DNA from 2 places in the Mesorhizobium sp. B2-4-7 genome. Region 1 is predicted to be linked to the other one. Evidence: riboswitches for the same ligand, from Rfam matches in the RefSeq annotation. Region 1 holds a riboswitch; the other holds the start of a gene.

What was found. Region 1 has a riboswitch for S-adenosylmethionine ahead of FJ946_RS13655 (O-succinylhomoserine sulfhydrylase). Riboswitches for the same ligand answer to the same signal wherever they lie in the genome.
Region 2: another riboswitch for S-adenosylmethionine. It lies ahead of FJ946_RS10240 (homoserine O-acetyltransferase); the one in region 1 lies ahead of FJ946_RS13655 (O-succinylhomoserine sulfhydrylase).

What each region holds. Positions count from the first base shown of each region.
Region 1 covers NZ_VFVH01000004.1:75,546-85,346, forward strand. Annotated here, with positions in the region: gene FJ946_RS13620 (LysR family transcriptional regulator) at 1-580, opposite strand, end outside; gene chvE (multiple monosaccharide ABC transporter substrate-binding protein) at 870-1,940, shown strand; gene mmsA (multiple monosaccharide ABC transporter ATP-binding protein) at 2,039-3,571, shown strand; gene mmsB (multiple monosaccharide ABC transporter permease) at 3,568-4,860, shown strand; gene araD1 (AraD1 family protein) at 5,060-6,052, shown strand; gene FJ946_RS13645 (ABC transporter substrate-binding protein) at 6,268-7,041, opposite strand; gene FJ946_RS13650 (2'-deoxycytidine 5'-triphosphate deaminase) at 7,140-8,234, opposite strand; SAM riboswitch at 8,312-8,389, shown strand; gene FJ946_RS13655 (O-succinylhomoserine sulfhydrylase) at 8,447-9,634, shown strand; gene FJ946_RS13660 (BrnA antitoxin family protein) at 9,656-9,801, opposite strand, start outside.
Region 2 covers NZ_VFVH01000003.1:37,543-59,751, reverse strand. Annotated here, with positions in the region: gene FJ946_RS10345 (TIGR02302 family protein) at 1-1,262, shown strand, start outside; gene FJ946_RS10340 (glyoxalase superfamily protein) at 1,304-1,675, shown strand; gene FJ946_RS10335 (LysR family transcriptional regulator) at 1,654-2,535, opposite strand; gene FJ946_RS10330 (DMT family transporter) at 2,758-3,699, shown strand; gene FJ946_RS10325 (response regulator) at 3,700-4,071, opposite strand; gene hpt (hypoxanthine phosphoribosyltransferase) at 4,181-4,723, opposite strand; gene FJ946_RS10315 (hypothetical protein) at 4,813-5,454, opposite strand; gene ftsE (cell division ATP-binding protein FtsE) at 5,756-6,415, shown strand; gene FJ946_RS10305 (ABC transporter permease) at 6,408-7,394, shown strand; gene FJ946_RS10300 (YdcF family protein) at 7,494-8,207, shown strand; gene FJ946_RS10295 (pyridoxamine 5'-phosphate oxidase family protein) at 8,217-8,849, opposite strand; gene FJ946_RS10290 (DUF1348 family protein) at 8,875-9,345, opposite strand; gene FJ946_RS10285 (LysR family transcriptional regulator) at 9,459-10,361, shown strand; gene FJ946_RS10280 (1-acyl-sn-glycerol-3-phosphate acyltransferase) at 10,484-11,272, shown strand; gene FJ946_RS10275 (LysE family translocator) at 11,313-11,939, opposite strand; gene FJ946_RS10270 (aldo/keto reductase) at 12,026-12,973, opposite strand; gene FJ946_RS10265 (gamma-glutamylcyclotransferase) at 13,093-13,614, opposite strand; gene FJ946_RS10260 (DUF2125 domain-containing protein) at 13,752-14,750, shown strand; gene FJ946_RS10255 (sugar kinase) at 14,760-15,689, shown strand; gene FJ946_RS10250 (prephenate/arogenate dehydrogenase family protein) at 15,686-16,621, opposite strand; gene hisC (histidinol-phosphate transaminase) at 16,628-17,737, opposite strand; SAM riboswitch at 17,874-17,951, shown strand; gene FJ946_RS10240 (homoserine O-acetyltransferase) at 18,071-19,240, shown strand; gene metW (methionine biosynthesis protein MetW) at 19,299-19,913, shown strand; gene FJ946_RS10230 (DUF1194 domain-containing protein) at 20,025-20,828, opposite strand; gene FJ946_RS10225 (ABC transporter ATP-binding protein/permease) at 20,934-22,209, opposite strand, start outside.

The DNA.
Region 1 (9,801 bases):
TCTCGACGCCGATGACACGGGACTCGAACAGCCGCGGGTTGAGATCGTCGGGGATGCGCGCGATGATGAAGTCATGGCGCGACGCGATCAACTCGCGCGCCAGCACGTTGGAGGTCTCGACCTGCATGGTGATCTCGATGCGCGGGTAGATGCGGCGGATTTCGCGGATCGCCGGGACCGCGAGCTCGATCGCGGGCGCCGTCACCGCACCGAGGAACACCGAGCCGCCCTTGCCCGCCTTGAGTTCGGAGATCTCGCGATCGACCTCGCGCATCTCCAAAAGGATGGAGCGCGCGCGCCTGGCCAACGCCTTGCCATAGGGGGTCAAGGTGACGCCGCGCGGCAGCCTTTCGCAGAGCGTGACGTCCAGCACGGCTTCCATCTCGGCGATCATGCGCGAGGCCGCCGGCTGTGAGATATTCATGACCTGGGCGGCGGAACTGACCCGGCCGTGATCGTCCAGTGCAACGATCATGCGCATATGGCGCAGGCTGAGGCCGCTGCGCAGCAGGGTCTCGCCGTCACCGGGGAGCACCTCGTAACCTTCTGAAATCCCGCCAGGGTTGCGCAACGTTGCCATTGATTTCCCTTCGCTCCCAATGCCCTTGAGTTTAGCGTCAACGTATACCAGTTTCGGTATAGCAATCATCAAAGATCGCATTTGACAGTTATGGCAAAGGGACACACCCTTCGCGCGTCCTGGGGCGTGCCAGTCGATGACGAGGAAAATCGTGTCGATTGAAATCAGTCCCAGGGCCGATTGGGAGGATACCGGAGATCGATAGACGACAGCGGCGCTTGCGCTCCTGCTCGCCTGCGCGGCCCGCGAAGCCCCGAGGTGTCGCGTCCATCAACCAGGGAGAGTAATTGTGAAGATCATCAAGACGCTGGCCGCCGTCGCGGCCCTTGGCATCGCTGCCATGACCTATTCGGCGCACGCCGCCGACAAGGGTCTCGTCGGCGTGCTGATGCCCACCAAGACCTCGCAGCGCTGGATCAACGACGGCGATGCCGTCAAGTCCCAGCTCGAGGCTTTGGGCTATACGGTCGACCTGCAATATGCGCAGGACGACATCCCCAACCAGCTCAGCCAGCTGGAAAACGAAATCACCAAGGGTCCGAAGGCGCTGATCATCGCCTCGATCGACGGCACCACCCTGTCGGATGCGCTGCAGAAGGCCGCTGATGCCGGCGTCGTCGTCGTCGCCTATGACCGCCTGATCAAGAAGACGCCCAATGTCGACTACTACACCACGTTCGACAATTTCGGCGTCGGCGTGATCCAGGCGAATTCGCTGGTCAAGGGCCTCAAGGAGCGCTTCCCGAATACCAAGCCGTGGAACGTCGAACTGTTCGGCGGCTCACCCGACGACAACAACGCCTTCTTCTTCTACAACGGCGCGATTTCCGTCCTGCAGCCGCTGATCGACGACGGTTCGATCAAGATCAAGTCCGGCCAGACCGGCATGGACAAGGTCGGCACGCTGCGCTGGCTCGCCGCCACCGCCCAGGCGCGCATGGACAATCTGCTGTCGGCCAACTATTCGGACGGCAGCCGCGTCGATGGCGTTCTGTCGCCCTATGATGGCCTGTCGCGCGGCATCACCGCCTCGCTGCGCGCTGTCGGTTACGGCACGGAGGCCCAGCCGTGGCCGATCGTGACCGGCCAGGACGCCGAGACCGCCTCGGTGAAGCTGATCATCTCGGGCGAGCAGTACTCGACCGTGTTCAAGGACACCCGCGAACTGGCCAAGGCCACCGTCGAGCTCGTCGACAAGGTGCTCTCGGGCGGCAAGCCGGAAGGCCTCGACACCAAGACCTACAACAACGACGTCAAGGTCGTTCCCTCGATCCTGCTGACGCCGCATGAGGTCGACAAGTCGAACTACCAGGCCCTGGTCGTCGACTCCGGCTACATCAAGGCCGACGAACTGAAGTAAATTCGGTTGCATAGCCAGGGGTCCTGCGCAACGCAGGGCCCCTTTTCGTTCACCAGCGACCCCGGTATTGTTGCGGGTCTCGCAGGAGCACTTTACCCATGGCCTCGACGATTTTGGAGATGCAGGACATCACCAAGACGTTTCCCGGCGTCAAGGCGCTGTCGAACGTCAACCTTCGGGTCGAGGAAGGCGAGATCCACGCCGTGGTCGGCGAGAACGGCGCCGGCAAATCGACGCTCATGAAGGTGCTGTCGGGCGTCTATCCCTCCGGCACCTATGACGGCCAGATCATCTTTCAGGGCCAGGAATGCCAGTTCAAAGGCATTCATGACAGCGAACGCAAGGGCATCGTCATCATCCACCAGGAGCTTGCGCTGGTGCCGATGCTGTCGATCGCCGAAAACATCTTCCTCGGCAACGAACACGCCCGATACGGCGTCATCGACTGGAATGCCAACGAGGCGCGCACCAGCGCCCTGCTGAAGAAGGTGGGCCTCAAGGAGGACCCCAAGACGCTGATCACCAATATCGGTGTCGGCAAGCAGCAGCTGGTCGAGATCGCCAAGGCGCTGAGCAAGGAGGTCAAGCTCCTGATCCTCGACGAGCCGACGGCGTCGCTCAGCGAAAAGGACAGCCAGGCGCTGCTCGACCTTCTGCTCGAATTCAAGCGGCAAGGCATGACCTCGATCCTGATCTCGCACAAGCTCAACGAGGTGAACCGGGTCGCCGACAAGGTGACCGTCATCCGCGACGGACGAACCATCGAGACGCTGTCCAGGAAGGACATCTCGGAAGACCGCATCATCACCTCGATGGTCGGCCGTTCGCTCGACGACCGCTATCCGCCGCGCGAGCCCGATATCGGCGAGGTCGTGTTCGAGGTGAAGAACTGGTCGGTCTATCACCCGCTCCATGCCGAGCGGCAGGTGATCAAGGGCATCGACATCAATGTGCGCAAGGGCGAGGTGGTCGGCATTGCCGGGCTGATGGGCGCCGGGCGAACCGAATTCGCCATGAGCCTGTTCGGCCGCTCCTATGGGCGCCGCATCACCGGCGAGGTGCTGCTCAAGGGCAAGCCGATCGACGTCTCCTCTGTGAGCAGGGCGGTCGAACACGGCATTGCCTATGTGACCGAGGATCGCAAGACCTACGGCCTCAATCTCATCGACCATATCAAGCACAACATTACGCTGGCCAATCTCGGCGGCGTGTCGCGCCACAGCGTGATCGACGATTTGCGCGAGCTTGCCGTCGCCAACGACTATCGCAAGCAGACCAACATCCGCGCCTCCAGCGTCTATCAGATGACCGGCAATCTTTCCGGCGGCAACCAGCAGAAGGTGGTGCTGTCGAAATGGCTGTTCGCCGACCCGGAAGTACTGATCCTGGACGAGCCGACGCGCGGCATCGATGTCGGCGCCAAATATGAAATCTATACGATCATCGCGCGCCTTGCGGCCGAAGGTAAGGCGATCGTGGTCATCTCGTCGGAAATGCCAGAACTGCTCGGCATCACCGACCGCATCTATGTCATGAACGAAGGCCGCATCGTCGGCGAAATGCCCGCGGCGGACGCAAGCCAAGAAAGAATAATGCGAGCCATGGTTCGGGGAGAAGGAAAAGCAGCATGAGCACGGAAAGCGCCCCCGCCCCGCAAAGCAACGTCGCCGAAGATGTAGGGCAGCGTCCACGCATCGCCGTATCGGCGCTGGCGACGAACCTGCGCGAATACGGCCTGATCCTGGCGCTGATCGCCATCATGGTGTTCTTCCAGTTCACCACCTCGGGAACGCTGTTCAAGCCGGTGAACCTGAGCAATCTGGTGCAGCAGAACTCCTTCATCATCGTGATGGCGCTCGGCATGCTGCTGGTCATCGTATCGGGTCATATCGACCTCAGCGTGGGGTCCGTGGCCGGCTTCATCGGCGCGCTGGCGGCGATGATGATGGTGATCTGGCCTCTCGGCATATTCAGCAACCCGCTGGTGGTCTCCATCGTCTGCCTGATCGTGGGCGGCCTCATCGGCGCGGCGCAAGGCTACTGGATCGCCTATCACCGAATACCGAGCTTCATCGTGACGCTGGCCGGCATGCTGATCTTCCGCGGCATATGCCAGGCGCTGCTCGGCGGCGGATCTTCGGTCGGACCGCTGCCGCCCGAGTTCAAGGCGCTCAGCTCCGGCTTCATTCCAGATGTCATCGGACCGCTGACGCTGATCCCGCCAACGGTGAATGCAGCCGGCAAGACGATTATGGGCAGCGGTCTGACGCTGCACATGACGACGATCGTGCTGGGCCTGATCGCCGTGCTGGCCTATGCCTATTTCGGGCTACGGACGCGACGCAAACGCGAACGCCACGGCTATGAGGCCGAGCCCTTTACCCTGTTCGTCATCAAGACGCTGGTCGGCAGCGCGCTGGCGCTGTTCCTGGTCTACCAGTTCGCCAGCTATCGGGGCCTGCCGGTGGTGCTGCTCGTCATGGGCCTGCTGATCTCGCTGTTCGTCTTCGTCACCAAGCGCATGACGATCGGCCGCCGCATCTATGCGATGGGCGGCAACGCCAAGGCCGCGCAGCTGTCGGGCATCAAGACCGAGCGGCTGACGCTTTACGTGTTCGTCAATATGGGCGTGCTGTCGGCGCTTGGCGGCCTGATCATCGCGGCGCGCCTTGGCCAGGCCGTGCCGGCGGCAGGCCTCGGCAGCGAGCTCGACGTCATCGCCGCGGTGTTCATCGGCGGCGCCTCGGCGATGGGCGGCGTCGGTCAGGTCATCGGCGCGGTGGTCGGCGGCTTCATCATGGGCGTGATGAACAACGGCATGTCGATCATGGGCGTCAATGTCGACTGGCAGCAAGTGGTCAAGGGCCTGGTGCTGCTCGGCGCCGTGATCTTCGACGTCTACAACAAGAACAAGGCCTGAACAGGTTTCAGGCGAGGCAAGCAGGAGGCATACGGTCGCGGCGCTGCCGGCAATTCGCCGGCTTGAAGAAGTCCTTCAGGGACCGGGCTCGCGAGCGCAATCCGGACGACGAGTTCAACCCGTGGCACGGCCAGTCCGAGCCGCGCAGGTCAGGGTTTGCCAGAAGGCAGCCATGCCAAGATATGAGAGAGGACTGATCATGCTGATCTCGCAGATTCTCGACGACGCCGAGACCATCCGTGTCGTTGCACGCACGGGCGGCAAGACCCGGATCATCAACGGCGCACGCAGCGTCTATTCGCTGGCGATGGAAGCCGCTCGTACCGGCGTCGGCCTTGCCGCGTTGATCGAACGCAAGGGGCTCGGCGAGACCGTCGATCTCGACGCCGCCTACAAGAAGGGGCGGCTGCTGTCGCCGATCAATCATCCCGATCCGGCGCATCTGCATCTGACCGGCACGGGGCTAACGCATCTCGGCTCGGCGGCGACGCGCGATTCCATGCACAAGAAGCTCAGCACCGATGGCGAGGAGCAGCTCACCGATTCCATGAAGATGTTCCGCATGGGGCTGGAAGGCGGCAAACCCGCGAAAGGCCAGATCGGGGTGCAGCCGGAATGGTTCTACAAGGGCAATGGCACGATGGCCGTGGCGCCGGGTGCCGCGCTCCTGTCGCCGGCCTTCGCCAAGGATGCCGGCGAGGAGCCCGAGGTTGCCGGCATCTATGTCATCGGCGACGACGGCGCGCCGTTCCGGGTCGGCTTCACGCTGTCCAACGAATTTTCCGACCATGTGACCGAACGCGTGAACTACCTCTTTCTCGCCCATTCCAAGCTGCGCAACGCTTCCTTCGGACCGGAGATCCTGGTCGGCGACCTGCCCGCCGACATCAGGGGCTCCTCACGCATCTGGCGCGACAGCAAGTTGATGTGGGAAAAGCCGTTCCTGTCGGGCGAAGCGAACATGTCGCACACCATCGCCAATCTCGAACACCACCATTTCAAATATTCGGCTTTCCGCCAGCCGGGCGACGTGCATGTGCACATGTTCGGCACCGCGACCCTGTCCTTCGCCGACGGCATCAAGACCGAGGCCGGCGACGTGTTCGAGATCGAGGCCGGCGATTTCGGCCTGCCGCTGCGCAATCCGCTCGAAATCGAACAGCCGGTGAAGGTGGCGGTGAAGGCGCTCTGAGGGTGGCCATCATTTCCTTCTCCCCTGTGGGATCCGAAGGACGGGGCGAGACCCGTGGCTCGCCCCAGGGCAGTGGATCAGCGCGCAGCGCCGAGACGGTTGAGGGGTGCTGGCCGGAGTGAGGCGTTGGCGTTCCCTGGAACACCCCTCATCCGACCTCGCTTCGCGAGGCCACCTTCTCCCACAAGGGGAGAAGGTAAGAAGCGTCTCAGATCTCAATAAATATCGAAATCGAAATACTTGTCCTGGATCTTCTTGTAGGTGCCGTCGGCGACGATGGCGTCAATGGCTGCGTTGAGCTTGTCGCGCAGCGCCGTATCCTCGAGGCGCACGGCAATGCCGGCTTCGGTCTCGGTGCCCTTGACGTCGCCGACCATCTTGCAGCAACCGTCGCTCGCCTTCTTCATCCAGTCCATCAGCACGAACTTGTCGGAAAGGACGGCATCGAGGCGGCCGTTCTGGAGATCGGTGATTGCCTCTTCCTGGGTCGGATAGAGCTTCGCTTCGGCGCCGGCCTTGCCATAGACGTCCTGGGCGTAGTTGGCCTGCGTGGTCGCCGCCTGGGCGCCGACCGTCTTGCCGGCGAGTGCCGCCGGTTCGGTCGAGGCGATGTCGCTGTCCTTCAGGGCGACGAGCGACAGCGGCGTCGTATAGTATTTGTGGGTGAACGCGACCTGCTTCTTGCGCTCCTCGGTGATGCTCATCGAAGCGATGATGGCGTCGAATTTCTTGGCCTGCAGCGCCGGGATGATGCCGTCCCAGTCCTGGGTGACGATCTCGCATTCGACCTTCATCTGCGCGCACAAGGCGTTGGCGATGTCGATGTCGAAGCCCTCGACCTTGCCGTCGGGCGTGATGGTGTTGAACGGCGGATAGGCTCCCTCGGTGCCGATCTTGATTTTCTCCGCCGCATGCGCCGACAGGGCGCCGGCACCAAGCGTCAGCATGGCGGCGGCCGCCGCCGATATGATCCATTTCGAAATCTGCATTTTCATTCCCCTTGAGCGCCGCCACGTCGGCGGCCGGCGAGGCAGCCAAGCATGGCGAGCCGGCGCAGGCAAGTATCTTGCCTGACGGTGATGAGCGTTCAGGGCGCGGCGCGAAAGTGCTTGGACAGCTTCAGGCCCTGCGCCTGGTAGTTCGAGCCGAGCTCGGTGCCGTAAAGCGCCTGCGGCCGCTTCAGCATATGCTCGTAGACCAGCCGGCCGACGATCTGGCCATGATCGAGGATGAACGGCACCTCATGGCTGCGCACTTCGAGCACGGCGCGGCTGCCGGTGCCGCCGGCCGCCGAATGGCCGAAACCCGGATCGAAGAAGCCGGCATAGTGGACACGGAACTCGCCCACCAGCGGATCGAAGGGCGTCATTTCGGCCGCGTAGAGCGGCGGCACATGCACCGCTTCCTGGCTGACGAGGATGTAGAACTCGTCCGGATCGAGCACCAGCTCGCCGGCGCCGCTCTTGTGGATCGGCTCCCAGAAGTCGACGATCTCCTGCGCCGCGCGTTTGTCGACATCGACCAGGCCGGTATGGTGCTTGCCGCGATAGCCGACCAGCCCGTCACTGTCGCCGTTGAGATCGATCGACAATGCGATGCCGCCGCCGGAGATGTTTGGCGGTTCGGTGGCGACCAGCATTTCGGCCCGGTGCAATTGATGCAACTCTGCTTCCGAGAGCAGCGCATTGCCGGTGCGGAAGCGTATCTGCGAAAGGCGCGAGCCGGCGCGCACGACGATCGGGAAGGTCCGTGGGCTGACTTCGAGATAGAGCGGACCATGATAGCCGGCGGCGATCTTGTCGAACTCGTGGCCGCGATCGGTCATCACGCGGGTGAAGATATCGAGCCGCCCGGTCGAGCTCTTGGGATTGGCGGACGCCGAAATTTCCGCCGGCAGCGCCAGGCTTTCGAGCAGGGGCACGATGTAGACGCAGCCGGTTTCCAGAACAGCGCCGTCGGCCAGGCTGATCTCGTGCAGCTTCAACCGGTCGAGTTTTTCACTGACCTTATGGTTGGGACCCGGCAGGAAGGACGCGCGCACCCGCCACGCCTTGTCGCCGAGCCTCAGATCAAGGCTGGCCGGCTGGATCTGGTCGGCGTCGAGCGCACGCGACGACTTCAGCGCGCCGGACTGGAACAGCGCCGCAATGTCCTGATCGGGAAGAATTCCTGTCTGCCGCAAAGTCTGGCTCCGCTCTGCTGGTACAAGTCTCTTAATGAAGCCGGCAATTGACGCAAGCGTGTCGCGGGTCTAAAGGGTCGTTATCCCGTGGTGATTTGGCCGGTCGGCTTGCAGCCACGTTAAACAAGTCGCTAAAGGACCGTCGGGCCGCAAGGCCGCATGGACCGGTTGCGACTTTTTCGCGGCCGGTTTTTTTGTGTTTGGATAGGACGATGACGAGCAAGACGCGCAACTGGAAGCCTCAGACCGCACTCGTGCATGGCGGGACCCTGCGTTCCGGCTTCGGTGAAACTTCCGAGGCGATGTACCTGACCCAGGGCTATGTCTATGAGACGGCCCAAGCCGCCGAAGCCCGCTTCAAGGGCGAGGAACCGGGCTTCATCTATTCGCGCTACGCCAATCCGACCGTCGACATGTTCGAGAAGCGCATGTGCGCGCTCGAAGGCGCCGAGGACGCGCGCGCCACCGCGTCCGGCATGGCGGCGGTGACGGCAGCACTCCTGTGCAGCGTCAAGGCCGGCGATCATATCGTTGCGGCGCGCGCCCTGTTCGGCTCCTGCCGCTGGGTGGTCGAGACGCTGGCGCCGCGTTACGGCATCGAGGCGACGCTGGTCGACGGCACCGACATCGCCAATTGGGAAAAGGCGGTTCGGCCCAACACCAAGCTGTTTTTCCTGGAAAGCCCGACCAACCCGACGCTTGAGGTGGTGGACATCGCCGCCGTCGCTTCGCTTGCCAATTCGATCGGCGCGCGGCTGGTTGTGGACAATGTCTTCGCCACGCCGCTGCAGCAGAAGCCGTTGCAGCTCGGCGCGCATATCGTGGTCTATTCGGCGACCAAGCACATCGATGGCCAGGGCCGATGTCTCGGCGGCGTCATTCTGTCGGACAAGAAGTGGATCGACGAGAACCTGCACGATTATTTCCGCCATACCGGCCCCAGCCTGTCGCCGTTCAATGCCTGGACGCTGCTGAAGGGCCTGGAAACGCTGCCGCTGCGCGTGCGCCAGCAGACGGAGAGCGCCGGCAAGATCGCCGATTTCCTGGCCGAGCAGCCGGAGATCGCCCGCGTGATCTATCCCGGGCGCGCCGACCATCCGCAGGCTGACGTCGTGAAGAAGCAGATGTCGGGCGGCTCCACCCTGATCTGCTTTGACGTCAAGGGCGGCAAGCAGGGTGCCTTCGCCTTGCAGAACGCGCTCGACATCGTCCTGATCTCGAACAATCTCGGTGACGCCAAAAGCCTGATCACCCATCCGGCGACGACGACGCACAAGAACCTCAGCGACGAAGCGCGCGCCGAGCTCGGCATCGGACCCGGCACGCTCAGGCTGTCGGTCGGGTTGGAAGATACCGACGATTTGCTGGACGACATCGCGCAGGCGTTGAAGGCCCGATGAGGACTGGTGGCAGACCGAGGATTACAGGCCTGCCGCTTTGCGCAATGCTTCGTTCATGCGCGTCTGCCAGCCATCACCACCGGCCCTGAAACGGTCGACAACATCGGCGTCGAGGCGCAACTGTACCGCACGTTTGGGTCGCGCAAGCGGCGGTCGGCCAACTTTGC
Region 2 (22,209 bases), on a different contig from region 1:
TCGACGCCAACGCCAAGCCGCGCGTGCTCGACCTGATGGATGCGATCACGCTGCGGCCCGAGGACACGTTCGACAACATGTCCCACTACCTCGCCATCATGAGCGCGCGCAGCCGGTTGAAGATGGCCGACAGCGACGACCAGTTGCGCAACGAGGTCTCCTATCTCTGGGAAATCGCGCTCGGCATCGAGGAGGGCAATCTCTCGGCTGCCGAGAAGCGGCTGCGCCAGGCGCAGCAGGCTTTGCAGGACGCTATCAAGAACGGCGCCAGCGACGCGGAGATCGAAAGGGCGATGAAGGAACTGCGCGAGGCGATGAACCAGTTCCTGCAGGAATTCGCCGAGCGCGCCAAGCAGAATCCCAACGCCCCGCAGATGCAGCAGAACGGCCAGGAACTGCGCCAGAGCGACATCGATCGCATGATGGACCAGATCGAGAACCTGGCGAAGTCCGGCGATCGCGACAAGGCGCAGCAATTACTGTCGCAGCTGCAGGACATGATGAACAACCTCCAGGCAGGCCGCCAGCAGCAGGGTGGCCAGCAGGACAGCCAGATGCGCCAGCAGATGGACAAGCTCGGCGACATCCTGCGGCGCCAGCAGGAGATGATGAACGATACCTTCCGCATGGACCAGATGCAGCGCGGCGAGCGCCAGCGCGGCCAGAACCGCGACGAACAGCTCGGCGAAGGCGGTGGCGAGGATCAGGACAGACCGGGCGCAGGCGAGGGCCGCGATCCGCTCGCCGGTCAAAAGCCGATGACGCCGCAGGAATTCGCCGATGCGCTGAAGCAGTTGCAGGAAGGCCAAGGCCAGTTGAAGAACGACCTCGAGCAGTTGAAGAAGGGGCTCGAAGGCATGGGCATGGAGCCCAATGAAGGCTTTGGCGAGGCCGGCAAATCAATGGGCAATGCCGAGCAGGCCCTGGGCGATGGTGAAGGTGATCAGGCCGTTGGCCACCAGGGGCGCGCGCTGGAGGCGCTGCGCAAGGGCGCCAAAGACATGATGAAGCAGATGCAGGCGATGCAGGGCGACGAAGGCGGCAGCCAGGAAGGCGGTCGCCAGCAGAACGCCGATCGCGATCCGCTCGGCCGGCCGCGTGCCAGCCAGGGTCCCGATTTCGGCGATTCGGTGAAGGTGCCGGACGAGATCGACGTGCAGCGCGCCCGCCAGATCCTGGAAGCGATCCGCAAGCGGCTCGGCAATGCGCTCAGCCCCGATATCGAGCGCAGCTATCTGGAACGGCTGCTGGAACTGAAATAGGGATCGCCGCCGCGGCATCCGCTGGGAGCGGCTGCAACATCATGCCCAAACTCGGCACAGTGACGCCCATCCTGCGCATCTTCGACATTGCCAAGGCCCACGAGTTTTACGTCGGCTTCCTCGGCTTCCAGGTGCTGTGGGAGCACCGCTTTGACGACAACGCGCCGCTTTACATGGCGGTCGGCCGTGACGGCTGCATCCTGCATCTGAGCGAACACCATGGCGACGGCGCGCCCGGCATCGCCATGCGCATCAAGGTCGAGGACATCGCCGCCCTGCATCGCGAGCTGATCGGCAAAGCATACCGTTTCGCCAGGCCGGGCCTGGAAAAGACGCCGTGGAAGACCCGCGAGGTGTCGGTTGCCGATCCGTTCGGCAACCGGCTGCATTTCTACGAGGATGCGGCCGGCTGAGTCTGCCTGTTGACGAACGCCTCGCGGATCGCCTCTTGCATGCCGTCGATCGCCTCGCCCGACGCATTCGGGTTGCGATGCATCACCACATTCGAGGAATCGATGTCGCCGAAACCGTCGGCGGACGTCAACTCGCGGCAGCCGTCCGGAATGTTGCTGCGCGAAATCGGTGCGATCGCCAGTCCCGAGGTGACGGCAAGCTTCAGGCCGCCGGTCGTGTCGCTGGTGTAGGCGACACGATAGCCGAGCCCGCGCTGCTCGAGCGATTTGATGGCGAAATCCTTGCACCAGCCGGCCCGGTTGTAGAGCGCGATCGGCACCGGACGCTCCTCATGCATGTTATGCAGGATCGATGTCACCCACACCGTCGGATCGTGCATCAGCACTTCGCCGCCTGAAGGATCCTGCCATTCGAACACCACGCAAAGATCGAGCTCGCCGGCGGCTAGCGCCGCTATCTGCGCCCCCGAATGGGCATAGCGCACGGTGACCTCGACCTTGGTGTGACGCTTTGAGAATGCGCCGAGCGCGCGCGACAGGATGGCATGGCCATATTCCTCCGGAATGCCGATCCGCACCGGCCCGCCGAGCGGCGCCGCCGCCATCGACGCTGCCGTCTCGTCGAGCAGCGAGACGATGCGGCGGGCATTGACGATCAGATCGCCGCCGCGCCGCGTCAGCGCCACGCCGCGCGACCCACGCTCGAACAGGCTGTCGCCGATGACGCTTTCGAGCTTCTTCATCTGCATCGAAACCGCCGATTGGGTGCGACCGGCCTGCTCGGCCGCCTTGGTGAAATTGCCTGCTTCGACAATGGCCACGAAGGTGCGCAGGAGATCGCTGTCGAGGGTGGGCCGCATCCTGTCCGCCATAAGGAATTTTGATTGCTGGTATCATTCCAATTCGTTTGCAACATGTCAAACACGGGATGATAGTTGCTTCACCCATTGGATATGTGGCTGAGGATTCGGCCACGGACCAATCAAGAGTCCTCACTCATGCCCGCTGCCCGAAACGGTGGCGGGTTCTTTTTAGCTTGCTGCAAGCTTGCTTGCGTCCTGGTACGGGAGCTTGGGATCCTTATGCGCAATCGGATGGTGCTGGGCATGCTGAGCCTGTGCCTGGGCGTGTTGGTCTTCTCGTTGCAGGACCCGCTGGTCAAGGCGGTGTCGGGCGGCTACCCCGTGACCGAGGTGATGGCCATCCGCGCGGTCGTCGCCCTGCCGATCCTGAACGTGCTCGTCCATGCCGATGTCGGGCTGCGTGCGATCCTGTCGCGGCGGTTCGGCGTGCTGACCATGCGCGCCTTCATTCAGTTCACCTCCTACACCATGTACTACCTCGCCATCGCCGCCTTGCCCCTGGCCGATGCCGTGGCGCTCTATTTCATGGCCCCGCTCTGCATCATGGTGCTGGCCGGGCCCTATCTTGGCGAACGGGTCTCCTGGCAGACGCTGGCGACCGTGTTGATCGGGCTGCTTGGCGTCGTCGTGATGCTGCGCCCGGGTGCGGGACTGTTCGACTGGGCGGCGCTGCTGTCGCTGGGCTCCGCGGTGCTCTACGGCTTCTCGCAACTGATGGCGCGTAAGATCGGCGACACCGAATCCTCGACCGTGATGGCCTTCTACCAGAACGGTGCCTATCTCGCCGGCGCCGCACTGGTCGCAAGCCTGTTCTGGCTTGCCGGCATCAATCATGCCGCCCATCCCAGTCTGGAATTCCTGGTGCGGCCCTGGCTGTGGCCGACGCTGCCGGATTTCCTCAAGATGGCCGCCTGCGGCTTCGTCGCCTCCGCCGGCATGATCCTGCTGTCGCAGGCCTACCGGATGGCGCCGGCAAACCGCGTCGCCACCTTCGAATACACAGGCATCCTGTGGTCGCCGCTGTGGGGTTTTCTGTTCTTCGCCGAAGTGCCGCGGTCGACGACCGTGATCGGCGCCGCCCTTATCATCGGCGCCGGCCTGCTTGCGCTCAACACCGGACGGCGCAAGCTCCCCGTACTCGTCGCTGCCGATCCCGCCTGATCAGGCGAAAATGCTCAGCGCCCGTTCGACGCGTGAACGGATTTCGGCCAGCGTGAACGGCTTCTGCACGACGTCGAGGATGATGCCGTTCAACTCCTCGGCGCGCTCGCGCTGATCGGCATAGCCGGTCATCAGCAGTATCTTCATCGACGGGAAAAATGCCGAGGCTGCAATCGCCATCTCGATGCCGTCCATCTCGGGCATGCGGATGTCGGAGACGACGAGATCATAGGCGCCCTTCGCGGCGCGTATCAGCGCCAGTCCTTGCGCGCCGTCGGCGGCGATGTCGATTGCGTGTCCGGCGCGTTCGAGCGCCCGGGCTGCGAGGGTGCGGACGGACTCATCGTCCTCAACGATCAGAAGCTTTGCCATGGCCGGCATGTTTGGCGAGCAAACGTTGACTTTTTCTGAAAGGCCCGGCGCTCCGGCATGGGTTATTTTCTTGAAGCCGTTAAGGCCTTTTTCAGTATTTGCCGCTGCCTCACGCATCGCCTTTGACGACGCCGACGAACGGCAGTTCGCGAAAGGCGTGCGCGACATCCATGCCGTAGCCGACGACGAAATAATCCGGACAGTCGAAGCCGACATAATCGGCATTGAGGGTGGTCTGGCGGCGCATGCGCTTGTCGAGCAGCACCGCGATGGCGCAGCTTCTGGCGCCGCGTGACAGCATCAGGTCGCGGGTGAAGCTCAGCGTCTTGCCCGACTCCAGAATGTCGTCGATCAGAAGCACGTCGCGGCCGGCGACCTCGTTGTCGATGTCGCGCAGCACCCTCACCTCGCCGCTTGTGGTGCCGGCGCCATAGCTGGAGATGAAGATGAACTCGACCTCCGGCGACAGGCCGACATCATGCATGGCGCGGATAAGGTCTGCGGCGAAGATGAACGAGCCCTTCAGCACCGAGATCACCAGAAGATCGTGATAGTCGTGCCCGGCGATCTCCTTGGCGAGTTCGAGATTGCGTCGGGCGATGGCCGACGCCGAAAACAGGACCTCGATGTCCTTGCCGCGCACAACTGGCATTCTTCGTCCCTTCAAGATTTTCAAAGGCCTTCGCGCACCGGAAGCGCTGACATCAGCCGTTTGCGGGCCGGCCTCACCTGTCGCACATGCTATTCCGCGAAGGTGACCGACACCGTCCTTACGCCGTTTCTAGGCACGTCAAGCCGGCTGGCAAAGCCGAATCTTTCACTTGGCGCCAATGAGCGGCTGGATGTCCCCAAAGTATAGCGCGTTGTGCGCCCGTCATTGCCGGTGACGCGGATCTCGAGCGGCGGCAGCGTCGCCGGATTTGCACCGTCATTGGCGGCCTCGCCGTCGACGAACAGCACGGGGTTCGCCCCAGACGCGTCCACGCGGGACGTCACCCCTGAAATGCTCAACGCCGAGCCCGGTCCGCCCGCGGCGGGCGGCGCCTGGCGCACCAGTGCATGCCCGCCGGAGATCCAGAAGGCGGCAAAGGCGGCGCCGACACCGGCGATCCAGAAGATCGGACCGCCGCGCGGCGCCGGCGGCCGCACTGGCGGCGGCTCGGGCTTGCGCAGCATGTCCATGCCTTCGAGGGATGGCATGGACATCACGCGCCGCGGTGAAATGGCCTCGGCATGGGGCGCGGCCCGCGGCACCACCACATAGTCGGCATCGACGATATCCGCCGCGCCAGCGCGCAGGATACGCTCCGGCGCGGCATTTGCCGACGGATCGGTCATGATTTCGCCGGAAACCGGGCGCGCGGTTCGATCCTCAGCCATCATGGCCCCAGCATTGCAGCACGTTCGCTTTTCGTTTCTTTTGCGTAAAGGCAAATGGTTAACGCTTCCCCACTGGAGCCCTTGTGACGAGCCGAAACAACCCGCTAATTAACCGCCGGTTAACCATGCCGGCCGATGGTCTTTTCCCAGAACAGGCCGGCTTGCCGCCGACGGATTCCGATTTCAGGTCAAATCGACCTGAAATCTGAATCCGCCTCCGAATTAGAGTGATAGAGCATGATGTCGCCCGAAAACCGCCTCACACTTTTCGGCATCACGCTCTAGGAATTTCAGGTCGCCGAAAGTGATTCGCTTCGAAAATGTCGGCCTCCGCTATGGCATGGGTCCGGAAATCCTCCGCGACATTTCCCTGCACATACCGGAGCGCTCGTTCCAGTTCCTGAGCGGGCCTTCGGGCGCCGGCAAGACGACGTTGCTGCGGCTTCTCTTCATGTCGCTGAAGCCGACGCGTGGGCTGATCACCATCTTCGGCAAGGACCGCTCGCGCATTTCGCGCGCCGAACTGCCGCATCTCAGGCGCCGCATCGGCGTGGTGTTCCAGGATTTCCGCCTGCTCGACCACATGACCACCTATGAGAATGTCGCGTTGCCCTTGCGCGTGCGCGGGCGCGAGGAGGCGAGCTACCGCACCGACGTCACCGAGCTGTTGAAATGGGTCGGGCTCGGCGAACGCATGCATGTGCTGCCGCCGGTCCTGTCGGGCGGCGAGAAGCAGCGGGCCGCGATCGCCCGCGCCCTGATCGAGCAGCCGGAGATCCTGCTGGCCGACGAGCCGACCGGCAATGTCGATCCGCCGCTGGCGCGACGCCTGCTCAGGCTCTTCATCGAACTCAACCGCCTGGGCACCGCCGTGGTGATCGCGACCCACGATCTCGGCCTGATGGAGCAGGTCGATGCGCGCCGCATGATCCTGGCCGGCGGGAGGCTTGATGTCTATGACTGAGCTTTCCGCCGAACACCTCGACGCACAGGCCGACGAAGCGGCCGCGCCAAGGCCGCGCGTCCAGCGCAAGATGGCGCCCATCGTGCCGGCGCAGAACATCGCCGGCCGCGCCCTGGTGCTGGTCATCGCCATCATGACCTTCCTGTCCTGCCTGACCTTCGGCGCGGTTACCCTGGTGCGCGACACCGCCTCGGTCTGGGAAAACCAGATCTCGCGCGAGGCGACGATCCAGATCAAGCCGGTCGACGGCCTCGACATGGAGGCAGCCCTTGCCCAGGCCTCGCAGATCGCCGGCGAATTCCCCGGCGTGAAGGCGACCAGGATCATCGACCGCGACGCCACCGCCAGATTGCTGGAGCCGTGGCTGGGTTCGGGCCTCAACATCGACGAACTGCCGGTGCCGCGGCTGATCATCGTCACCATCGACGAGAGCAACCCGCCCGATTTCGCCGCCATGCGCGCCGCGATCACGCCGAAGCTGCCGAGCGCATCGCTTGACGATCACCGCACCTGGGTGGACCGGCTGGTGGCCATGGCCCGCACCACGGTGACCATCGGTATCGCGGTGCTGGCGCTGATGCTCTCGGCGACGGTGCTGACCGTGGTGTTCGCCACGCGCGGCGCCATGGCCGGCAACGGCCACATCATCGAGGTGCTGCATTTCGTCGGCGCCGAAGCGCGTTTCATCGCCCGCGAGTTCCGTCGCCATTTCCTGATCACCGGCATGAAGGGCGCGGCCGCCGGCGGAGCCGCCGCGGTCGCCGTCTTCATCGTCTTTTCCTGGTGGTCCTCGCGCAACATGGCGACCCCGCAGGCCGACCAGGCGACTGCGCTATTCGGCAACTTCGCCATCGGCTCGGCCGGCTATCTCGGTGTCGTGCTGATGGTGCTGGTCATCGGCGCGCTGACGGCTGCAACCTCGCACGCCACCGTCGTCGCCTATCTCAGCGACATCGACGTGCGCCAGCCTGAAGCATGACGACGTCGAATAACCAGGATCGATCACGCATGAAGAACCGCCGTAACGCAAATTGCGATTTTTACCTACCAAAGGCCGCATTTCGGGATTAACCATGCCATGATGGAGGTGCGGGACTCGACCAGTACCGTTGGACCGATGCCGGCGTTGGCGGCGCGTCCGCATGGACGCGGCCGGGTTTCGGCCGTGCTGCGCGTTTCTTCTTTCGCCTTGCTTGCCCTGGTCGCCCTGTTTGCCGGCGGCTTCGGCTGGTTCGCCAACACCGTCAGCCATCTGACCACCCCTGCCAACCCGGCCAAGGCCGACGCGATCATCGTGTTGACCGGCGGCCAATCGCGCCTCGATGCGGCGATGGAACTGCTGGCGTCCGGCAAGGGCGCGCGGCTTTTGATCAGCGGTGTGCATCCCTCCGCCAGCCGGCGTCAGCTTCAGGCCGCGACCGGCGGTGACATCAGGCTGTTTTCCTGCTGCGTCGACATCGACCGCGCCGCGCTCGACACGATCGGCAATGCCGAGGAAAGCGCCAAATGGGTCGAGAGCCATGCCTACGGCACGGTGATCCTCGTCACCAACAATTACCACATGCCGCGCAGCCTGCTGGAAATGGGCCGGCTGCTGCACAAGGCCAAGCTCGAACCCTATCCGGTGGTCAACAGCAATCTCGACAATGGCGGCTGGCTGACCAAGCCGCGGGCGCTGCGCGTGCTGTTCACCGAATACAATAAATATCTGCTCGCATTGGCGCGCGGCATCGTTCCGGTGAAGCCGACGCCGGACGGCATCGCGTTGGCCGAGATCGCCGCCGGCAGCTGAACCTGCTCGTCATTTGGTGACGACGGATCCCGGCGCCTGCCGCAGGCGAGCGACTTCCTGTTCGAGCCGTTCGATCCGCCTGTCCCGTTCGGCCAGCGCCGCCGCCACATCGGCGGCCTCGAAACGCTGCGGAATGTGCTGCGGACAATTGGCATCCCAGGTCGCTACGGTGAACAGGATGACCTGTTCGGGCCGTGCCGCATAATCCCGCGGCATCAGCCTCGCCATCAACTCGGCGTCGCCTTCCACCACGCGCGCGCTGCCCCAGATCTTGACGCGCCGGCGATGGGCATAGTCGATGAGGAACAGGAAGGCCTGCGGATTGTCGGCGAGATTGCCCTGGGTGATGAACTGTCTGTTGCCGGCGAAATCGGCGAAGCCGATCGTCTTTTCATCGAGCACCTTGAGGAAGCCGGCCGGTCCGCCGCGATGCTGGATATAGGGCTGGCCAACACCGTTGGCCGTCGACAGGAAGACGCTGGTCTGCATCTCGATGAAGGCCGCAAGGTCCGATGTAATCACCGACTGCCAGCCACCGCGCTCCTCGACCCGGGAATAGGCCTGGCGAGAGCCCTTGCGGGCCTGGATCGCCTTGACGGTCGGCGTGAAAGCGACGTCGCTGGTAAAAGCATGCGCGTCCATCGGTAGCCTTTCTTACCCGGAGAGGTTAAAGCCCGAGTTCAGACAGCGACGGATGGTCGTCCGGCCGTCGGCCGAGCGGCCAGTGATATTTACGGTCGGCAGCGCCGATCGGCAGGTCGTTGATGCTGGCGATGCGCAGCCGCATCAGCCCATATTCGTCGAATTCCCAGTTCTCGTTGCCATAGCTGCGGAACCACGAGCCGCTGTCGTCATGCCACTCATAGGCGAAACGCACCGCGATACGGTTGCCATGGAAAGCCCAGACCTCCTTGATCAGCCGGTAGTCGAGTTCCCGGCTCCATTTGCGCGTCAGGAAAGCCTGGATGGCATCGCGGCCTTGCAGGAACTCGGCGCGATTGCGCCAGCGGCTGTCTACCGTATAGGCAAGCGCGACACGGGCTGGATCGCGCGAGTTCCAGGCATCCTCGGCCATGCGCGCCTTCTGCGCGGCGGTTTCCGCGGTGAATGGCGGCAGCGGCGGACGCTCTTGCGACATGACAATTCCTTTCTTGACCCGGGTCGTCTGCGTCACGGCCAATATGGAGGCTTCCATCAGACAGATGTAGATGCCATATTTGTAATCTATCCTTCCAATTTCCGGAAGAATCGATGGACCGGCTCGAAGCCATGTCGCTTTTTGTCGCCGCGGCGGAGGCCGGCAGCCTGTCTGCCGCCGCGCGCCGTTTTCGCATTCCGCTGGCGACGGTCAGCCGCAAGGTTTCCGACCTGGAACGGCATCTCAAGACCCGCCTTCTGAACCGCTCGACGCGCCGGCTGACGCTGACCGATGCGGGCCAGGCCTATCTTGCCGCCTGCCGTCGCATCCTGGGCGAGGTCGGCGAGGCCGAGCGCATGGCGGCCGGCGAATACAGCGCCCCGACGGGCGAACTGGCCATCACCGCGCCGGTCGTCTTCGGCCGCCTGCATGTGCTGCCGGTCGTGACCGGCTTCCTCGCCGCCTATCCCGACGTAGACATCCGCCTGACCCTGGCCGACCGCATAACCCGGTTGGTCGAGGACCATTTCGACCTCGCCATCCGCATCGGCCGGCTTCCCGACTCCAGTTTTGTCGCCATGCGGATCGGTACGATCCGCCGTGTCGTTTGCGCGAGCCCCGGCTATCTGGCCGAACGCGGCGCCCCGACGGCGCTTGCGGACCTCGAGTCCCACAGCTGCATTACCTTCGAAGGGCCGGGCGCGCTCTCGACATGGAGCTTCACCGTCGGGAAGGCCGAGATGCCGATTCGGGTCCGCTCGCGGCTTCAGGTCAACACCGCCGAAGCTGCGATCGATGCCGCGCTCGCCGGCGTCGGGCTGACGAGGGTGCTGTCCTACCAGGTCGACGCGGCGGTGCGGTCAGGCGCGCTGTGCGTGCTGCTGCGGGAGTTCGAACCGGAACCCTGGCCGGTAAGCCTGGTGCACGCAGGCCACGGCTTGCTGCCGGTCAAGCTGCGCGCATTTCTTGACTTCGCCGCCCCGCGCCTGAAAGAAAGACTGGCGCGGCTGATGTAGCGCGGCTGGGCCGTGGGCGAAGCCGAAACGTCTTTCGGCGCCGTTCGTGGGCATCTTCGACCATTTCCTTTTTGCGCCCGCTTGGTGTAACCAACGCACACCTCCTTACCGGGCCTCCCCCAATGCTCCAAGTCCGATCGCTGGCGTTCAATTTCGTCTTCTACGTCAATCTGATCGTCCAGATGATCCTCTGGACTCCCTATTATTTCCTGTCGCCGCGCCATCGCGCCTGGTTCGTGCCGAAATTCTGGTCGCGCACCTCGATGTGGCTCTACGACAAGATCGCCGGGACCAAGAGCGACATCACCGGGCTGGAAAATCTGCCCGAAGGTTCCTTCATCCTGGCGCCCAAGCACCAGTCCTTCTGGGACGCGATCGCCTTCTTCCCCTATCTCCAGGATCCACTCTACATTCTGAAGCGCGAGCTGACCTGGATTCCGTTCTTCGGCTGGTACATCCTGAAAATGCGCATGATCCCGGTCGACCGCGGCAGCCGCTCCAAGGCGCTGAAGGCGGTGGTTGCGGCGACCAAGGAAGAAATCGCGCGCAACCCGCGGCAGCTCATCATCTATCCCGAAGGCACCCGCCGCGCGCCCGGCGACGAACCCGCCTACAAATACGGCATCGTCGAAATCTATGCGCAGCTCGGCATTCCCGTGGTGCCGGTCGCCCATGTTGCCGGCCTCTATTGGCCGCGCCGCAAGTTCCTGCGCTATCCCGGCACCATCAAGGCGCGCTTCCTGCCGCCGATCCCGCCGGGCCTGGACAAGGAGGAATTCATGCGGCGGCTGATCGGCGAAACCGAAACCGCCTGCGACCAGTTCCTCATCGACGCGTCCCGTGCACCCAATCCGCCCGCCTTGCCGCCGACGGCGGTCAAGCGGCTGCGGGAACTCGGCGCCAAAGCCTGAAGTGCGGCCTTCGGCGCGCCGATGGCGGCTCGCGCAACGTTCAAGCGAACACAGCCAGTGCGGTCGTCAGCACCAGCGTCGCGGCAAAGACCAGATTGATGATGCGCGAAGCCACCGGCCTGCGAAGAAAGCGCGCGAAAGCAGCGCCCGCAAGCAGCCACACGGCATGGATGGCGACGATCATGAATGCGAGAGCGGTCAGCTTCGGCCCGGTGCCGATGGCGCCGGCGCCCGAATCCGCGGACGCGCCGGCGAACACCGCGGCGATGGCCACATAAGCCTTCGGGTTGGCCACCGCCAGCAGGAACCCGCCGGTGAATGTCGGTCGCGCGGCCTCGCCGGCATCCGCCGCCAGGGGCGGCGCGCTGGCAATCTTGAACGCGAGATGGAGGATATAGGCAGCCGACGCCGCGACAAGCAGCGGCGCGAGCCGCGGCATCGCGGCAAGCATGGCGCTCACCCCGCTTGCCACGACCAGAAGCACGGTGATCGTGCCCAGGATGACCCCCAAGGCGTAGCTCAGGGAACGGCGCAGGCCGAACGCCGCGCCGACGGCGGTGACGCTTATCGTCGCCGGTCCTGGGCTGCCCATGACGGCCGTGGCGGCAAGCATCAGCGCAACGAGCTGACGCCACATATCCGGCTGCGAAAAAAGCGGGCCTGCCATCCGCGCCTCCTGTCTTGCCAAGCGTCAATGACGGTATGGCAAGGTCGGGGCGACCGTCTTGGACGATCGTGCGCGCTGCTGACGGCTCAGCCGCTCGCCTTGTCGAGCTCGGCCATGTCGTCGGCGCTCAGCTCCAGCGACACCGCCTTGATCAGGCTGTCCATCTGTTCAGGCTTGGTGGCGCTGGCGATAGGCGCGGTGACGCCCGGCCGGGCAATGACCCAGGCAAGCGCCACTTCCGCCTGTTTGGCCGAATGCCTGGCGGACACCGCGTCGAGTGCCGCGAGGATGCGCATACCGCGCGCATTGAGGTAATCTTTCACGCCGCCGCCGCGCGGGCTTTGACCGAGATCGGCCTCGCTGCGGTATTTGCCGCTCAAGAAACCCTTGGCCAGGCTGAAATAGGTGATCACGCCGATGTCCTCCGCCATGCAGAGATCGCGCAGCGGGCCATCGAACGACGAGCGGTCGTAGAGATTGTATTCCGGCTGCAGCACTTCATAGCGCGGCAGGCTGCGCAGGCTTGCCACGTCGAGCGCGGCGCGCAACTGGCCGGCGTCGAGATTCGAGCAGCCGGCATAACGGATCTTGCCCTTGGCGAGGAGCTTTTCATAGGCGCCGAGGGTTTCCTCATAGGGCGTGGTTGGATCCGGCCAGTGCGACAGATAAAGATCGATGAACTCGGTCTGAAGCCGCTTCAGCGATGCATCGACGGCCTTTTCGATGTAAGCGGCGGACAGGTCCTTGTGGCCCTGCCCCATGTCTGAGCCCACTTTGGTGATCACCACGACCTTATCGCGGTTGCCGCGGTCCTTCATCCATTTGCCGATGATGGTTTCCGATTCACCGCCCTCGTGGCCGGGCACCCAGCGCGAATAGGCGTCCGCTGTGTCGACCGCGTTCAGGCCGGCGCCGACGAAGCGGTCGAGCAGGTCGAACGACGTCTTCTCGTCGGCGGTCCAGCCGAAGACATTGCCGCCCAGAACCAGCGGCGCGATGGAAAGGTCGGTGCGACCGAGACGGCGTTTCTGCAAGGCTGATCTCCGTGTTGGTGGGATTGGGCGGCTATCGCCCGTTGAGAGTCGGAGCCTAACCTAGGTCTCGCCGCATCGAGGTCAAAGGCCTCACCGGGCTTTTCCGCAGAGCCAGCGCTTCACAAAGGCGCGATCCGCCTCGCCACGTCTTCCAGCCAGTGATCGCGAATGCCGAGCGCCCGGAGATGGTCCAGCGTGCTCGACACATAATCCTCATTATTGCCGGACTGGCCGACAGCGCCGCGCACCACATCAGCGGCGTGGGCCGCATCGAGCGCACCGGCATACTGCTCATGATTGCGGTCGACGATATAGGCCACGGCCTCGACCGTGCCGCCGCCGTCAAGGCGGACATTGAGCATGCGCTCGAGATAGACATTGGTGACCAGCTCGCGCTCACGCAGATAGGCGATGACCTCGTCCCGCAACTCGCCCGGCACCCGGAAAGCCAGCCCGACGCAGGAACCCCCGCGGTCAAGGCCGAGCACCAGCCCCGGACGTTCCCGCGTGCCGCGATGCACGAAGGAATAGACGCACAGCGCGCGACGATAGCCATGCAGGCGCGCCCGCCTTGTCTCGACATGCGCGAACCCCGGCCGCCATATCAACGAACCATAGCCAAACACCCAAAAATCGCCCATATCGCCGTGCCTGATTGCGTAAGAATGGCAGCACCACACCGGAATCGGTGTTTTTTCCGTCCATCTCTGTCTACCTTTTGTCGTTGCCAGAATCGACAGCCCGCCCACAGCCCCCATGCGTGAACGAGAACCGCAGCATGACGTCCACTGACGAACGCCAGCCGAAGCATCGCCGCCGCCTGTTCTGGCTTGCAGCGTTTGTCATCGCGCTGTTCGCCATCTACAGCGGCGGCTGGTTCTATCTCGCCGACAGGGTCCGGAGCGAAGCCGACAAGGCGATCGCCACGCTCAACAAGAGTGGCATCGAGGCCGGCTGCGCCAATCTCCAGGTCAGCGGTTATCCCCTGAGCTTCGCCGTCTCCTGCGACAATGTTGCTTATGAGGACGACGCCAAGAACCTTGCCGCCTCTGCCGGCTCCTTCAACGCCGTCGCCCAGATCATCCAGCCGCTGTCGCCGGTCGCGGACCTGCGCGGTCCGCTCAGGACCTCGGTTCCGGGCATGGTGCCGCTGTGGATCGACTGGGATGATCTTAAGGCCAACGTCAAGCTCTCATGGCCGCTGCCGCGACGCATTTCGCTCACGGCCGAGGGCCTGTCCGGCCAGACCGATCCGGCCGACGACACCGATCCGGTGCAACTGTTCAGCGCCGGCAAGGCGGCGGGCCAGCTGCAGCCGAACGGCAGGGATATCGACTATATCGGCAGCTTCGGCGATCTGGAGATCGATCCCGATGCGATCGGGGGCCGCGTCCTGCCGCCGCTCGACGCCAGTGGCGAGGCGACGCTGAAGAACGGCCTGGCCCTGATCGGCACGCAACTGAAAAGCCTGCGCGGCCAGGCCGTCGAGATCCGCAGGCTCGATTTGTCGTCGGGCACGGCGCACGTCACCGTTTCCGGGCCGCTGTCGGTCGACGCCGAGGGCCTGGTCGATGCCGATCTGATGATCAGACTGAAGGACCCGAAAGCCGTGGCCGCCATTCTCGGGGCCGCCATACCCGAACAGAAGAACCAGATCGAACAAGGCTTTGCCGCCCTGGCGCTGCTCGGCAACGAACCGTCGATGCCGCTCAAGGTGGTCAAGGGCAAGGCCTCGCTCGGCTTTATCCCGCTGGGCAAGATCAAGCCGGTCGACTAAGCATCCCCAATGGACAGACCGGCAAAACTCCTGAGCGTCGGCGCGCTGACGCTCGACACCATTCTTCGCGTCGAAGCGCTTCCCATCCATCAGGGCAAGTTCATGGCCGCCGATGGCGTCCAGATCGCTTCCGGCATGGCCACGAGTGCCGCCTGCGCCGCACGCCGGCTGGGCGCCGAAGTGTGGCTTTGGGCGAGCGCCGGCGATGATCAGGTCGGCGACCAGCTGATATCGGGCATCGAGGCGGAGGGCGTCGATTGCAGCCTCGTCCGTCGCGTCCCCGGAGCGTCCTCGGCGCTGGCCGCGATCCTTGTCGACGGCCATGGCGAGCGCATCATCGTGCCTTTCTACGATCAGCGCGCTCAGGCCGATCCCGACGGCTTGCCGGTCGCCGATCTCACGGCTTTCGATGCCGTGCTGGTCGATGTGCGCTGGCCGGGTGCGGCGGCGCTGGCGCTCAGCGCTGCGCGCGCTGCCCGCCGCCCTGGGATCCTCGATGCCGACACCGCGCCATTGGCAGTGCTGGAGCGGCTGTTGCCGCTCGCCTCGCACATCGTCGCCTCCGAACCGGCGGCGCGCATCGTCTGCGGCCAGGCGCTGGACCCGCAGGCCGCATGCGCCGACCTTGCGTCGCGCACCGACGCTTTCGTCGCGGTAACTGCCGGCGGGGCTGGAACCTGGTGGCATGACAGGCAGGCCGGTTGCGTACGCCACGTCGCTGCGCCAAGGGTCAAGGTGGTGGATACGCTGGCAGCCGGCGACGTCTTTCATGGCGCATTCGCAGCCGGATTGGCGCAAGCCATGCCGATCGAGCAGGCGCTACGCTTTGCCAGCGCGGCCGCGGCGCTCAAATGCCAGCGCTTCGGCGGCAGGCTGGGCGCGCCCGATCGTGCCGAGACACTGGCGATGATGGCGGCGACCTGGCCTGAAGGAGCCTAGTTTTTCGCCGGATGCTCGACCGCCTGGCGACCGAAATCCGGCACGTCGATGTCCTGGCCGGCCTCGATGATCGAGCGTCGCACGGCGCGGGTGCGGGTGAACAGGTCGAACAGCTTGTCGCCGTCGCCCCAGCGGATCGCCCGCTGCAGAAAAGCCAGATCCTCCGAGAACCGCGCCAGCATTTCCAGGATCGCGTCCTTGTTGTGCAGGCACACGTCCCGCCACATGGTCGGATCGGAGGCGGCGAGGCGCGTGAAGTCGCGGAAACCGGAAGCGGAATATTTGATGACTTCCGTCTTGGTCACCGATTCTAGGTCATCGGCGGTGCCGACGATGTTGTAGGCGATGATGTGCGGCAAATGCGAGACGATGGCCAGCGTCATGTCGTGATGCTGCGGATCCATCGTGTCGATGTTGGCGCCACAACGGCGCCAGAATTCGGAAAGCCTTTCCAGCGCGTCCGGATCCGTGTCCGGCAGCGGGGTGAAAATGCACCAGCGGTTGTCGAACAGATCGGCGAAACCGGCATCGGGCCCAGATTTCTCCGTGCCGGCCAGCGGATGGCCGGGAATGAAATGCACCCCACCGGGTATATGCGGCTGCATCTGTGCGATCACGGAAGCCTTGGTCGAGCCGACATCGGTGACGATGGCGCCCCTCTTCAGCGCCGGCGCGATCTCTTGCGCCACCGCGCCGGACGAGCCGACCGGCACCGAGACGATAACCAGGTCGGCATCGCGGACCGCTTCCTTGGCATCTATGGCGTAGGAGGAGCCCAGCCCAAGCTCTTGCGCCCGCGCCAGCGTCGCGGCGCTGCGCGTCGAGATGGCGACATGGCCGGCCAGGCCCTCGCGGCGGATGACGCGGGCCAGCGACGAGCCGATCAGGCCGATGCCGACCAGCGCGATCTTTTCGAACATCGGTGATGCCATGGCGTTCTAGCTTTTCAGGAATGTCGTGAGTGCCGCGACAACGCCGCGATTGGCCTCTTCGGTGCCGACCGTCATACGCAGTGCGTTGGGAAAGCCATAGCCCGAAACACGCCGCAGTATGTAGCCGCGCTGGGTGAGATAATCGTCCGCCGCCGCGGCCGAATGCTTGCCGTCGTCGGGAAAATGAATGAGGAGGAAATTGCCGACGCTCGGCGTCACCCGCAACCCGAGCCCGGTCATCTGTTCGCTCAGCCAGGCCAGCCAGGTCTCGTTATGCGCGACGCTGCGCTCGATATGGGCGCGGTCGCGGACGGCGGCGATGCCGGCCTCGATCGCCGTCGCATTGACGTTGAAGGGACCGCGTATGCGGTTGATCGCGTCGACGATGTGCATCGGCCCATACATCCATCCGATCCGCGCCCCGCCAAGTCCGATCTTGGAGAAGGTGCGGGTCATGACCACGTTCTGAGAGCTGCCCGCGAGCTCGATGCCGGCCTCATAGTCGTTGCGCCTGACATATTCGGCATAGGCGGCATCGAGCACCAGAAGCACGTTCTTCGGCAGGCCGGCATGCAGGCGGCGCACCTCCTGGAACGGCACGTAAGTGCCGGTTGGATTGTTGGGATTGGCGAGGAACACGATCTTCGTACGTGGCGTGACGGCCGCCAGGATCGCATCGATGTCGGCGCGCTCCTCGGTCTCCTTGACTGCGACAGGCGTCGCCCCCGCCGACTGGATGTAGATCTTGTAGACCATGAAGGCGTGTTCGGTGAATATGGCCTCGTCGCCGGGCGCGAGATAAGTCTGCGCCATGAGGCCGAGGATCTCGTCGGAGCCGTTGGAACAGATGATGTTCTGTGCGTTCAGACCATGCACCTCGGCGATTGCTTCGCGCAGGCGCCGGGCGGTGCCGTCGGGATAGACGTCGAGCTTGGCGGCGACCTCGCGCGCGGCCTCGATTGCCTTCGGCGAGGGGCCGAGCGGGTTCTCGTTCGACGACAGCTTGTGGACCTTGTCCACCCCGGCGGGGGCCGAGCTCTTGCCCGGCACATAGGCCTGGATGTCCATGATGCCCGCGCGCGGGGTTGGACGTGCCTTGTCCGAGGTCTGGCTCATATCGCAAAATCCGTCGAGAACGCTTCCGTCCTGGAAGCCGCTGCGGAAATACAAGCCATGGCCGGCAATGTCGAGAGGTGGCAGTGGTGCCAGCAGGCGGCATTGACGGCGAGGCAGGTGAGTTCTAGAAGGGCAGCGACAGTTCCGTGGTGATTTGGCCGGTCGGCTTGCAGCCACGTTAAACAATTCGCTAAAGGGCCGTTTGCGCGACGTAACCGGCTTTGCGAAGGCATTGCCGGTTTTTTATTGTCCGCGGCCGGCCGGACGAACGCATCGCGGCGCGGACATCGATAGCGATTTCCGCAAAGGCGAGGGTGCAGCAAGAGAGACGAGATGGCCGCTCAGCGCGCTGGCAGAACCAACAACGAGGCAGACCAACCGTCGAGTCCGGTCGTGCGCTTCGGCGCCGACAAGCCGCTCAAGCTCGACGCCGGCACGCTGCTGTCGCCGTTCCAGATCGCCTACCAGACCTACGGCACGCTGAATGACGCCCGTTCCAACGCCATTCTCGTATGCCACGCTTTGACCGGCGACCAGCATGTGGCCAGCACCAATCCAGTGACCGGCAAGCCGGGTTGGTGGGAAGTGCTGATCGGCCCCGGCAAGATCATCGACACCAACCGTTTCTTCGTCATCTGCTCAAACGTCATCGGCGGCTGCCTCGGTTCCACCGGCCCGGCATCCACCAATCCCGCCACCGGCAAGCCTTATGGGCTCGACCTTCCGGTCATCACCATCCGCGACATGGTGCGTGCCCAGCAGATGCTGATCGATCATTTCGGCATCGAAAAACTGTTTTGCGTGCTCGGCGGGTCGATGGGCGGCATGCAGGTGCTGCAATGGGCGTCGAGCTATCCGGAGCGTGTTTTCTCGGCGCTGCCGATCGCCACCGGCGCGCGGCATTCCTCGCAGAACATCGCTTTCCACGAGGTCGGCCGGCAGGCCGTGATGGCCGACCCCGAATGGCATGGCGGCAAGTATTTCGACCACGGCAAACGCCCGGAAAAGGGGCTCGCCGTGGCGCGCATGGCCGCCCACATCACCTACCTGTCGGAAGCAGCCTTGCACCGGAAGTTCGGCCGCAACCTGCAGGACCGCGAAGCGCTGACCTTCGGCTTCGACGCCGATTTCCAGATCGAGAGCTATCTGCGTCACCAGGGCATGACTTTCGTCGACCGCTTCGACGCCAATTCCTATCTCTATATGACGCGGTCCATGGACTATTTCGACCTCGCCGCCGACCACGGCGGCAGGCTGGCCGATGCTTTTGCCGGCACCAAGACCCGCTTCTGCCTGGTGTCGTTCACCTCGGATTGGCTGTTCCCGACCGAGGAGAGCCGCTCGATCGTCCATGCGCTGAATGCCGCCGGCGCGTCGGTGTCCTTCGTCGAGATCGAGACCGATCGCGGGCACGACGCCTTCCTGCTCGACGAGCCGGAACTGTTCGCCGCCATCAATGGCTTCATCGGCTCGGCCGCGCGAGCGAGAGGGCTCGGCGCATGACCCCGCAAAATTGCAGACCTGTCCATCAAGGGTCACGCACCACGACAAGGGGCAAGCCATGAGCGTCAACCGCGCCCAGCGCGTCGATCTCGAGGTGATCGCCGGTCTGATCCCGCCGCAATCGCGGGTGCTGGACGTCGGCTCCGGCGACGGCTCGCTGCTCGAGCTTTTGCAGGAAACCAAGCAGATCGACGGCCGCGGACTGGAGCTGTCGCAGCGCGGCGTCAACGAATGCGTGGCGCGCGGCCTCTCGGTCGTGCAAGGCGACGCCGACAAGGATCTCGAATTCTATCCCGACAAGGGTTTTGATTTCGTCGTCCTGTCGCAGACCTTGCAGGCGACCCGCAACCCGAAGCTCGTTCTCGACGAACTGCTCAGGATCGGCGAACACGCCATCGTGTCCTTCCCCAATTTCGGCCACTGGCGGGTGCGCCTGTCGCTGTTCGTCAAGGGCCGCATGCCGGTGACCAAGGACCTGCCCTATTCCTGGTACGACACGCCGAACATCCACTTCTGCACCATCCGCGACTTCGTCAATCTGTGCGAGGAGCTTGGCGCGACCGTGGAAAGGGCGACCGCGCTCGACGCCAACGGCCAGAAGATCGGCCTGTCGATGCCATGGTGGTTCTGGAACTTCTTCGGCCAGCAGGCGGTGTTCTTGTTGAAGCGATAAGGGCCATCCCGGAGGTGGCTATGACACCCCCTTTTCGGGCGAAGTCGAGCTGCAGGCTGATCTCTGCGACGAAGGTCATCAGCAGGTTGGAACGCATAGCCCGGCGAAGGCTCAGCGATCGAGCTCCGGGAAATACGGATCCGACAAGAACCGTCTGTCGCGTTCGCCTTGCAGGCAGTCGATCGGAGCCTCGGCTTCGGCGGGAATGATCCTGGTCTCGTTCTGAACGCCGCTCACTTCGAGAATCAGCTTGCGCCGGATTGCCGTCGAAAATTCGGCGGCTGTATAAATCGGCAGCACGAAGGAGCCCGGCCCGCCGGTGACGCACTGGGCGTAATACCGGTCGAGGTGGCTGAAGGTGGGCGATGGATTGATCAGGATCGGCAGGCCGTTGATGACGATGCCTCTGGCGTTTGCCGCATCCCGCGTGGCGGTGACGGGCGGCCCGATATTGTTCGGTCCGTCACCGGAAATATCGATGACGCTGCGTTCGCTTTCGTAAGCGGTGCGGTCGAAGAGCCCCGCGCCGAAGGCGAGCGCGCCGGAGATCGACGTGCCGCGGAAGCTGCGGAACGGACGAGCCGCTATCTTGTCGGCAAAGGCGTTGGCGCTCTCGGCGCCGTCGATGACCTGCCAGCCGATGAGCGCGTCATCGCGCACAGTGCCGGCCCATTCGAAATAGGTGAGCGCGATGCGACCGGCGTTCCCGGCGCGGACCGCCTTGATGAAGTCGGGATGACGCAGCGCCTCCACATAGCCGGCGCGCTGCAGGGCGAACTCCTTCTCGTCCATCGACAATGAGATATCGACCGCCAGCACCAGTTGGACATCAACGGCCAGACTATCCGGCGCAGGCGCAGTCACGGCGGCCTCGGTGCAGGCCAGGCAGGCAAGCAGGCTGAGAGCATCAAGCATGGCCGGCTCAAGCTATGTTTCCGGTGCGATCTTCCCTCGCGATCACGGCGAAATAAAGCTGCCGCGTGGCGTGGCGCGGGCTGGTCCGAATAGATGCCGGAAGTGCTATTTCTTGCGGCGAGGAGCGGCCGGCGGCGGCTCGATTGCGCCTGCCCTTATGCGCGCGGGCTTCAGAGCCGGCACGCCGGACGCCTTCACGATGGTCAGTGCGCGCGGGAAGAATTGATTGTTGTGCTGGCCGCGGCCTATATTGAGGATCGTCGCCCCGCCCAGCCGCTTCTCCAGCATCGACAACACCCGCCGCAGTGTCGGTCCGTCGAAGGCATCGAGAGCCTCATCGATGATCACCCATTTTGGTTGGCGCAGCACGAGGCGGGCAAAGGCCAGCAGGCGCAGTTCGTCGTCGGCCAGTTCATGCTCCCAGCGCGCGCTGCGGCCGAGCGACGACGACAGGTGTTCCAGGCCGATCTCGGCCAGCACGGCTGAGATATCGGCATCGCTTGCCGGCGCAACCCCGTCCACGTGGTCGAGCACTTCGCGCAACGTGGCGGTCGCGAAGTAGGGCGTGCGCGGCACGAAGATAGGCGTCTCCCCCGCCGGCATGCCGATGCGCCCGCTCCCCCACGGCCACAGGCCGGCAATGGCGCGAAAGAACAGCGTCTTGCCCGCGCCAGGCTCGCCGGTGAGCATGACGCGTTCGCCGGCGTGGATCTCGACATGCTGGTCGGCGAGCCTCGTGCAGCCCTCCGGCGAGGCCACTTCGAGTTTCTCGAAGGTCAGCTTGCCGTTTGCATTCTCGCCGAATTCGATGCGCCTTTCCTGGTCGTGCAGCACATCGGTCTCATCCAGCGCAATGCGGAAATCGGCGACGCGCATCAGCGTCGCGCGCCAATCGGCGATGCTGCCGATATTGTTGATGAACCAACGCAATGAAGAATGGACCTGATTGAAGGCGCCGACCGCCATCATCAGTCCGCCGAAGCTGATATCGCCCGCGAAATAGACCGGCGAAGCGACCAGGATGGGAGCCACCACGGTGATCCAGCCATAGGTGTCCGTCACCCAGGCGAGATTGATCTGGGCGTTATAGATGCGTCGCATGGCGCCGAGCACGGTGCCCAGGTCGGTTTCCAGCCGCCGCCTGGCATCGGGCTCGCTTCGGGCGAGCGCGATGGCATCGATGTTCTCGTTGACGCGCACCATCGAGGAACGCAGCTCCGCCTCGCGTGTGTAGCGGTCGCTGTTGAGGTGGATCAGTGGCCGTCCGACCAGCCAGCTCAGCCAGGAAGCCGTTCCGGCATAGAGGATGGCCGCCCACACCATGTAGCCCGGTATGGCGAGCGATGTCCCGCCGACATGGAAGACGAAGCCCGAGGACAGC